DNA from 3 places in the Tessaracoccus sp. ZS01 genome. Region 1 is predicted to be linked to each of the others. Evidence: riboswitches for the same ligand, from Rfam matches in the RefSeq annotation. Region 1 holds a riboswitch; each other region holds the start of a gene.
What was found. A riboswitch is a leader RNA that binds a small molecule or an ion and turns the genes downstream of it on or off. The one in region 1 is predicted to bind thiamine pyrophosphate.
Positions count from the first base shown of each region.

Region 2: linked by a shared signal. The riboswitch ahead of C3E87_RS12460 (MFS transporter) and the one ahead of C3E87_RS09060 (thiamine ABC transporter substrate binding subunit) in region 1 are both predicted to bind thiamine pyrophosphate.
Region 3: linked by a shared signal. The riboswitch ahead of thiM (hydroxyethylthiazole kinase) and the one ahead of C3E87_RS09060 (thiamine ABC transporter substrate binding subunit) in region 1 are both predicted to bind thiamine pyrophosphate.

Region 1 covers NZ_PQFE01000008.1:17,973-21,211, forward strand. The annotation lists gene C3E87_RS09055 (iron ABC transporter permease) at 1-893, opposite strand, end outside; gene C3E87_RS09060 (thiamine ABC transporter substrate binding subunit) at 890-1,951, opposite strand; TPP riboswitch at 1,985-2,091, opposite strand; gene disA (DNA integrity scanning diadenylate cyclase DisA) at 2,151-3,194, opposite strand; gene C3E87_RS09070 (AarF/ABC1/UbiB kinase family protein) at 3,215-3,239, opposite strand, start outside.
Region 2 covers NZ_PQFE01000017.1:39,736-42,974, reverse strand. The annotation lists gene thiM (hydroxyethylthiazole kinase) at 1-586, opposite strand, end outside; gene C3E87_RS12460 (MFS transporter) at 583-1,923, opposite strand; TPP riboswitch at 1,914-2,023, opposite strand; gene C3E87_RS12455 (plasmid stabilization protein) at 2,114-2,443, shown strand; gene C3E87_RS12450 (SDR family NAD(P)-dependent oxidoreductase) at 2,445-3,134, opposite strand; gene C3E87_RS12445 (RNA-binding S4 domain-containing protein) at 3,217-3,239, shown strand, end outside.
Region 3 covers NZ_PQFE01000015.1:47,830-51,068, reverse strand. The annotation lists gene C3E87_RS11875 (glycine C-acetyltransferase) at 21-1,208, shown strand; TPP riboswitch at 1,233-1,329, shown strand; gene thiM (hydroxyethylthiazole kinase) at 1,320-2,120, shown strand; gene thiE (thiamine phosphate synthase) at 2,120-2,797, shown strand; gene thiD (bifunctional hydroxymethylpyrimidine kinase/phosphomethylpyrimidine kinase) at 2,794-3,239, shown strand, end outside.

The sequences.
Region 1 (3,239 bases):
ACCACGGCCACGGCCAGCGTCAGGCCGAGCGCCAGGCCGTCGCGGCGCAGGGAGAGGCCGCGCTCCGAGTCGACGTCGGGTTGCAGCCTCAGGGCGCGGGTCATGCGGGCCTGGGCGCGGCCGCTCAACCAGAGAGCGGCGGACACGATGATGAGTTGGGTGATCGACAGGGCGGCGGCGGACGGCAGGTCGAGGAGTTGGGTGGTGAGGAACCAGATCTCGGTCTCGATGGTGCGGTAGCGGGTCTGGCCCAGCACCATCACGATGCCGTAGCTGGAGGCGCTGAACAGGAACACCAGGGATGCGCCGGAGACGATCGCCGGCGTCAGCGCCGGCAGCGTCACGGTGCGCAGTGTGCGGAGGGGAGAGGCGCCCAGAGTGCCGGCGGCCTGGGCCAGGCGCGGGTCGAGGCGCGCCCAGAGGGTGCCCACCGTGCGCACGATCACGGAGTAGTTGAAGAACACCATCGCGGCGAGGATGGCGGCCGGGGTGCCGGCCAGGCCGAGCCAGCCGAGGAGCCCGTCGGGGCGCAGCAATGAGCCGAATGCGACGCCCACCACCACCGTGGGCAGCACGAAGGGGATGGTGATGAGGGCGCGCAAGGTGTCGCGGCCACGGAACCGGCAGCGGTAGAGGAGGTAGGCGCCCGGCAACCCGAGCACCAGACACAGCAGCGTTGAGGCGGTGGCCGAGCCGAGGGTGAACCAGATGGCCCCCCAGGTGCGGCGGGAGTCGAAGACTGAGCTGAAACCCTCGAGCGTCCATGAGGTGTCGTCGTGGAACCCCCGCAGCACGAGCGCGGCGGCGGGCCACGCGAAGAAGAGCGTCAGGAAGGCGGCCGGGACGAGCGCCGTCAGCGCCCATCCCAGCCGCCAACCCAGGGTCGATCTCACCCCATGGCCTCGGTCCAGTCACGGATCCACTGGTCACGGTTCGCGTCGATCTCTTCGGGGGAGACCTCCACCGGCGACGGCGCCAGCGGCGCGAAGCGGGCCCACTCCTCGGGCAGTTCGGTGTCGGTCACCGCGGGGTACATGTACATCTCGGTGGGGAACACGCTCTGCACATCGGGGCTGAGCAGGAAGTCGACGAAGGCGCGGGCGCCTTCCTCGTTCTGGGCGCCCGCGAGGACGCCGGCGTACTCGACCTGGCGGAAGCACGTGTCCAGCAGCGCCTCGGTGGTGGATTCGTCCCCGTCCACGGTGTACGCGGGGGAGGTGGCGTAGCTCAGCACCAGCGGGCGGGGCCCTGCGCCGTCGGCACCCGAGAAGTCCGTGTAGTAGGCCTCGGTCCAACCCGAGGCGACCTTCAGGCCGTTGTCCGCCAGGGCGGACCAGTAGTCGAGCCAGCCGTCGCCCTTCTCGCCGATGGTGGCGAGCAGGAAGGCCAGGCCCGGCGAGGAGGACGCCGGGTGGGTCACGACCAGGAGGTCCTTGTATTCAGGCTTCAGGAGGTCGTCGAGGGTGGCCGGGATCGCCACGTCGTGCTCGGCGAACCAGCGCTTGTCGGCGTTGATGCACACGTCGCCGAAGTCGATGGGCGTGAGGCCCTCGGTGGCCATGGCCTCGGCCTCCTCGGGAAGGGCCTCAGACTCGTAACCGGAGAGGACACCCTCCTCCGCGGCGCGCGAGGCGTAGGTGTTGTCGATGCCGAACACCACGTCGCCGAGCGGCGAATCCTTGGTGAGGATGAGCTGGTTGACGAGGGTGCCGCTGTCGCCGGGCTGGACGTAGGTCACGTCCAGACCCGATTCCTCGGCGAACTTGGCCTTGAGGTCGTCCGGCAGGCTGAACGAATCGTGGGTCACCACAGTCAGGGTCGACGACGAGGTGACCGCCTCGGACGTCTCGCCCGCAGGGCTGTCCGTGCCCCCCGGCGTGGCCGCGCCGCCGCAGGCCGCCAGCGCCAACACGGCGGTGCCCGCGATGGCCGAGTGTGCGAAGAACTTCATGTCCGCTCCTTCAAGAGGAGGGCTCGGCGGATGCCGAGGAGAATTCCCAACTCCCTACGCCGGTGCTAACCGGATCAGGTTTGAGGGTCTGCGGCCTCCCGCACTCTCAGCGCCCCGGTGGCGCTCCCCTGTGTTCGGCGTCCACCATAGCGCAGTCCGGGAAGCGCTCCGCAGGGGGTTCGGGGCTGACGGGCGTCTGTCAGGAACCGCTGGATTCCGTGATCCGCAGCAGAGCGTCGCGGATCTGGCGCGCACGGCGCGGGCCGATCCCGTCGATCTCCATCAACTGCGACACGGAGGCCCCGAACATCTCCTGCAGCGTGTACCTGCCCACCAGCTTCGACACCATCGGCGCCGGCAACCGGCCCACCCGGGAGAGGAGTCGCACGCCGCGCGTCTCCAGGCTCTGTTCCAGGTTGGCGTTCGCCCCGAACCCCAGCCGCTCCGCCACCAGGCCGCCGCTGAAGAGTTCCTCGGGGGAGAAGTTGTGCAGCGCCAGCAGGTCGAATTCCGAGGGGTCCGCCAGATTGTGCGCGTAGTCCTCCGTCAGCAGATCCGCGACCCCCTCGAAGTGGCTGGCCAGTTCCGTGTGCTGCAGCGCGACCAGCCTCCCCTCGACCCCGAGGATGTCCACATGGAACCGCATCTCGGTGGACAACCTGCGGGTGAGTTCCAGGCGGTGCGCGACGTGCGTGAGGTCGCGCAGGGTGACCTGCTCGCCGATCTCGAGCAGCGTGAACTGCTCCATCTGGTCCGTGAGCCGCGTGACCACGCGCGAGAGGGTGGCCAGCGTCTGGTTGGCCCGGCTGATCACCTGCGGCACGGTCTCGACGGGATGGCGCCGGCCGCCCAGGAACAGCGAGACGGTGCTCATCGAGGCCGACACGGTGACCACCGGCACGCCGGCCGACTGGGCGGTGCGGTCCGCCGACCGGTGCCTGGTGCCCGTCTCCGCCGTGGGCAGGTCGCCCTCCGGCACGAGGTGCACGCCGGCGGCCACGATGCGGCTGAGGTCGTTGGTGAGGATGATCGCCCCGTCGAGTTTCGCGAGTTCGCGGAGGTTCTGTTCGGTGCAGTCGACGCCCAGCTGGAAGCCTCCCGAGCAGACCTGCTGGACCTTCGTGTTGTTGCCCAGCACGATGAGGGCACCCGTGCGGCCGAGCAGGATGCGATCCAGGCCACCGCGCAGCTGGGTGCCCGGCGCGAGCAACCGCAGATAGCGGCGGATGGCGGACCTTGGCACCTGGACTCCTTACGTCGGGGTCAGTCTACGGGGGCGTCGTCGTAC
Region 2 (3,239 bases), on a different contig from region 1:
CGCCCAGCGTGCAGCCGGTTCCGGTGACCCGGGTCAACAGCGCGTGCCCGGCGGTGACGCCGATCCTGCGCTCACCGTCGGTGATGAGGTCGCGCGCTCCCGACACCGCGACGACGGCGTGGGAGGCCCGAGCCAACAGGGTCGCCGCTTGCGCAGCCTGCTCAGGCGTGTGCGCGGTGTCGGCGCCCCGCCCCGTCACCCCGGTGCCCGCGATGTTCAGGATCTCCGAGGCGTTGCCGCGGACCACGGCCGGCGCCTCGGACAGCAACCGGCGGGCCAGCGGCGTGCGGACCGGCGCGATCCCCACCGCCGTCGGGTCCAATACCCAGGGAGTGCCCAGCGAGTGGGCCCTGGCGACGGTGGCGGGGATGCCCGCCATACCGTCGGAGGAGAGGGTGCCGAGGTTGATCAGCAGCGCGTCGGCCACCTCCACCATCGACGGCGCCTCCTCCAACGTCTCGGTCATCATGGGCCGCGCGCCCGCGGCGAGCAGGGCGTCGGCGACGAAGTTCATCGACACCGCCGCACTCAGGCAGTGCACCAGCGGTGCCCGTTCGCGCACGGCCGTGATGACGTCGGCGATCATGCGGCCACCTGACGGGAGGCGACAGCCTCGAGGTCGTCTGTGAGTTCCCGCGGCCGCAGGGCCGGGCCCACCGCGCCGCACACCGCGACGAGAGCGCCGCCCAACACCATGAGGCCCACGACGGCGGTGTCGCGCCCGAACCAGCCCTCCAGCGTGGGCAGGTAGAAGGGGTACAGGGCCGGGATGACGATGGACACGCTGTAGGCCGTGCCGTAACCCGTGGCCCGCACGGCCGTGGGGAAGCGCTCCGACAGGTACGCGCCCACTGGGCCGTAGGCAGTGACGGTCAGCACCTGCAGGGCGACGGCGCACACGGCGATCAGCCACACGGCCGGGCCGCTCATGATCGCCAGCCACAACAGCGGCGCCGACACCGCCGCGAGCACTCCCCAGATGACGAAGAACCGCCGGCGGCCCAGCACGGTGGAAAGGTGCCCCGTGACACCCATCACGATGGCCTGACCGACGGCGGCGCACCCCATCACCAGGCTCACGCTCGTGGGCGCCAGCCCCACGTCGGTGCCCAGCCGGGGCGTCAGCATGATCACGGTGGTGTTGGTCAGGAACCACAAACCGCTCATCAGGCCGAACATCTGCCAGAACGCGGGTGCGTAGGCGCCGGTCAGCACTTCCAGCAGCCCGAGCCTGCGCCCCGTGGCGCGGCTGCGGTGGAACACCGGCGCGTCCGTGACGTGTCGCCCGTAGTAGATCAGCATCCCCACCGACGCCAGGCCGCCCGCCGCGAAGGAGGCCCGCCAGCCCCAGGCCGCGTAGTCCTCGGCCCCGAGCGCCACCAGCAGGATGCCCGTGGCGAACGCGATGGTGGCCTGCGCCCACGGCGCCATCGACATGATCAGGCCGGAGAACAGGCCGCGGCGCCTCGGCTTCGACCACTCCATCGCGAGCGGGATCGCCGCTGAGTACTCCCCGGCGATGAAGATGCCGCCGAGGAAGCGCAGGGCGATGACGATCATGATCGCCGCGCCTCCGATCGACTCGTGTGTGGGGACGGCCGCGATGCCGAACGTGCACGCCGCGGTGCCGGCGATGGCGACCTTCGTCGTCGTGGTGCGGCCGAGGCGGTCGGCGATCTGGCCGAAGACCATGCCCCCGATGGGGCGGCCGAGCAGCATCGCCATCACGACGATGGCGCCGGTGGTGGCCGCGGCATGCGGCCCCGCGAGCACGGTCAGGGCCGGGGCCAGCGCGACGAGTGGCAGGAAGATGTGCAGTTGGTCGACGTAGTTGCCCAGGACGCCGCCGCGGAGCGCAGCCTTTCCCTCAGGAGGCAGCGTCCGCGGGGGCGCGGTGGTGGGCATTGCAAGGGTGTGTGACATGGTTCACTTCCTTCGCCGGCATGACCCGGACAGGTTCGGACGGTCCGGGCCGCATCAGCCCCATCTCAGCCCTCTGCCGAGGGCACCCGCGTGGATGGCAGCACCCTAGCCCACCGTCGGCCCGCGCTAAAGGGGGTAGCCGGACGTGGAACGCCGCCGTAGCGTTGAAGGACCCGAGCAGGAGGTGGAGATGAGCCCCAAGGCATGGAGCGCCAAGCGCGAACGGCAGTACGAGCACATCAAGGAGGGCCTCGAGGAGCGCGGCGAGGACGAGGACACGGCTGAGGAGATCGCCGCCCGCACAGTGAACAAGGAGCGCGCTCGGGCAGGCGAGGCGAAGGAATCCAGCAGGTTGTCCCGGGAGGACATCTCGTCAGGCCGACGCGGTGGCCTCCGCTCCCACAAGGGGCCGGGTGGCCGTACCCGGGACCAGCTCTATGAAGAGGCCAAGCGCAAGAACATTGAGGGCCGCTCGAAGATGAACAAGGCGGAGCTGGAGAAGGCAGTCGACAAGAAGTGAATCAGCCGGCGTCGCGGACGTCCGCGATGACCTTCTCGCCGAAGTCTGCGCGGTTGAGCAGCGTGATGATCCTGCGGGCCGCCTCGTCTGGCGATGACAGACGGCCCTCGTCCTTCAGTGCCTGGAACTGGTCTCGCGCCGGGAAGTCCGTGCCGCGGATGGCTTCCTGCATCTGGGTGTCCACCACGCCCGGGGCGATGGAGGCCACGCGCACGCCCTCGAGGTTCTCCTCGGCGAGCGCCACGGCGTGCATGTCGACGGCGGCCTTGCCCGCGCAGTAGGTGCTCCACGTGGCGTGGGGGCGGCGCGCCGCCCCGCTGCTGATGTGCACCACGCGCAGAGGCGCCCCAGCGGTACGCAGCCGCACCACGGCGTCGGTCAGGATGATGGGAGCGGTCACGTTGACGTTGACCGACCGCTCGATCTCCGCCGGGTCCAGCGTGCCCACGAAGCCGATGGGCGACACCGCCCCCGCGTTGTTGATCAGGATGATGTCCGAGGCGCCCGCCAGGAACTCCGCGAGTGCGCCGGATTCCAGCCACGCTTCCAGTTCCGACGCCGACCCCAGGTCCACCTGGGCGCCGGCAGAGCGCGACACGCCGAGGACGGCCCAGCCGTCGGCCTCCAACTGCGAGGCGAGCGCGGCACCGAGGCCCTTGCTGTGGCCGGTGACGATGGCTTTTCTGGTCATGGGGTTCCTTTCTGGCAGGTCTCTCGTCGCCACCGTACCGGGCCTCCCCGAGGCCCATTGACCGGGCGATTAGGATCAGCGCATGACCCGACTGGATGCCTGGCT
Region 3 (3,239 bases), on a different contig from region 1:
CTTTTCCGAACAGGAGCACCATGACCTTCCTCGATGACATCAACCAGCAGATCCAGGCCCTCCGCGACGAGGGGCTGTACAAGGAGGAGGCCCCGCTCACGACGGCGCAGGCCGCGCACGTCGGCACGCTCGGCGGCGAGGTCATCAACCTGTGCGCCAACAACTACCTGGGCCTTGCGGACTCCCCCGAGCTGATCGCCGCCGCGAAGGAGGCGCTCGACCGCTGGGGCTTCGGCATGGCCTCGGTGCGGTTCATCTGCGGCACGCAGACGCAGCACCAGGATCTGGAGGCGAAGCTCACCGGCTTCCTCCGGAAGGGCGCCGAGGGCTTCGACACGATCCTCTACTCGTCGTGCTTCGACGCGAACACCGGCCTGTTCGAGACCGTCTTCGGGCCCGAGGACGCCATCATCTCCGACGAGCTCAACCACGCGTCGATCATCGACGGCGTGCGGCTGACGAAGTCGCAGCGCCTGCGGTACCGCAACCGGAGCCTCGACGACCTGCGCGCCCAACTGGAGGCCGCCAAGGGCGCGCGCCACCGGGTGATCGCCACCGACGGCGTCTTCTCGATGGACGGCTACGTGGCGCCCCTCGACGACATCTGCACGCTCGCCGATGAATACGGCGCGCTGGTGATGGTCGACGACTCCCACGCCGTCGGCTTCATCGGCGACACCGGCGCCGGCACGCCGGAACTGTTCGGCGTGACCGAGCGGGTCGACATCCTCACGGGCACGCTGGGCAAGGCTATGGGCGGCGCGTCGGGTGGCTTCACCTGCGCGCGCGGGCCCATCGTCGAGTTGCTGCGCCAGAAGTCGCGGCCGTACCTGTTCAGCAACTCGCTCGCCCCCGCCATCACGGCCTCGGCGATCGCGGTGATCGACCTCATCGCCTCCCGGCCCGAGTTGCTCGACCGGCTCCGCGAGAACACGGCCTACTTCCGCCGCCGGATCGTCGAGGAGGGCTTCGAGGTGCCCGAGTCTGACCACCCCATCGTCCCCGTGATGATCGGCGACGCGGCGCTGGCCGCCCAGATGGCCGACGAGATCCTCGCCCGGGGCGTCTACGTGCGCGCGTTCTCGTTCCCCGTGGTGCCCCGCGGCAAGGCGCGGATCCGCACCCAGTTGTCCGCCGCCCTGACCCGGGAGGACATGGACGCGGCGGTGGCGGCGTTCGTCGCCGCCCGGGACGCCGTGGCCCGCTGACCGTCAGGCGACACTGGTAGGGTCGGGGCGAAGCCGGGGTGCCCCGCAGGAGGGGCTGAGAACACACCCGTAGTCACCTGATCTAGGTCGTTCTAGCGAAGGGAGCAATCCATGACCGGTATTGCCGACGTCCTCAGCGCCGTCCGCGCCACCACCCCGTTGGTGCACTGCATGACCAACACCGTGGTGCCCGAGATCACCGCCAACGTGCTGCTCGCCGTCGGCGCGGCACCCGCCATGATCGACCTGCCCGAGGAGGCGGAGATCTTCGCCGGCCTCGCGTCGGCGCTGCTGATCAACGTCGGCAACGGCTCGGCGGAGCAGCACGCCGGCATGCGCCTCGCCGCCCCCGCCGCCGCAGCCGCGGGAAAGCCGTGGGTGCTGGACCCGGTCGCCGTCGGCGGCCTGCCGGTGCGCACCCAACTGGCCCGCGACCTCCTCGCCCACCGGCCCGCCGCCATCCGCGCCAACGCCTCCGAGGTCCTCGGCCTGGCCGGCACGTCGGCCGGTGGCCGCGGCGTGGACGCCACCGACGAGGTGGAGGCCGCCGTCGGCACCGCCCGCGAACTCAACGCCACCACCGGCGCCGTCGTCGCCATCTCCGGCCCGGTCGACGTGATCGTGTCGGCCGGCCGGATCACCCGGGTCACGGGCGGCGACGCCCTCATGCCGCTGGTGATCGGCACCGGCTGCGCGCTGGGCGCCACCGTCGCGGCCTGCCTCGCCGTCGCCGAGAGCGAAGCGGACCGGCACGACGCCGTGGTCGCCGCACACGCCATCTTCGGGGCGGCCGGAATCGCCGCTGCCCGGGGGGCTTCGGCCCCCGGCACCTTCCGCACCCTCTGGCTCGACGCGTTGCACGCGCTGACGCCGGCAGATGTGGAAGGACTCGTCACAGTCGAGGAGGACTGATGCAGGCCCACAAGAAACTGGCCAAACAGGTGGACTGGCGGCTCTACGTCGTCACGGACACGGAGCTCGCGGGCGGCCCGGACAGGGTGCCGCGAATCATCGAGCAGGCGGTGCTGGGCGGCGCCGGAGTCGTCCAGGTGCGCGACAAGCACATGTCGGAGGTCGAGTTCCTCCACCTCACGCAGGCCTGCGTCGACGCCACCCAGCGCGTGTTCGACGCCACGGGCCACCGCGCCGCCATCTTCGTCAACGACCGCCTCGACATCGCCGCGGACCTCGGCCTCCACTTCCACATGGGGCAGAGCGACGGCGACATCGCGGAGGCCCGACGGCGGCTCGGGCAGGACCTGATGATCGGCCTGTCCATCTCCAACAGCGAGCAACTGCGCACCGAACTGCGCCACCAGACCGCCGACGTGTTGGGCCTGTCGCCCATCTGGAACACCAGCACCAAGACCGACACCGAACCGCCGCTGGAGCTGCAGGGCGCCGAACAGATCGTGCGCGAGACGGCCGGCCGTGCGAAGACCGTCGCCATCGGCGGCATCAACCAGGTCAACGCCCGCTGGGTGATCGACACGGGGGTGGATGGCATCTGCGTCGTGTCCGCCATCATGACCGCCCCGGACCCGCTGGCCGCAGCCAAGGAACTCATGTCGCTCTGGAGGACCCGATGACCACACCCAGGATCGCGCTCAGCATCGCCGGCTCGGACCCCAGCGGCGGCGCCGGCATCCAGGCCGACCTCAAGACCTTCCACGCGCTGGGCGTCTACGGCACCGCCGCGCTGGCCGGCCTGACCGCCCAGAACACGCAGGGCGTGCGCGAGGGCCGCGCCGTCGACCCCGCCTTCGTGCGCAGCCAGATCGAGGCGGTGCTCGACGACCTCCCTGTCGCCGCCACCAAGCTCGGCATGCTCTCGAACGCCGAGGTCGCGGGCGTCGTCGCGGACCTGCTCGAGGAGCGGCGCGCCGAGTTCGGCGTCGTGGTCCTCGACCCCGTCATGGTCGCCACCTCCGGCGACACACTCCTCCAGGACGACGCCGTCGCCGTCGTCCGCGAGCGGCTCATGCGTCTGGCGGACGTGGTCACGCCCAACGTGCCGGAGGCCGCGGTGCT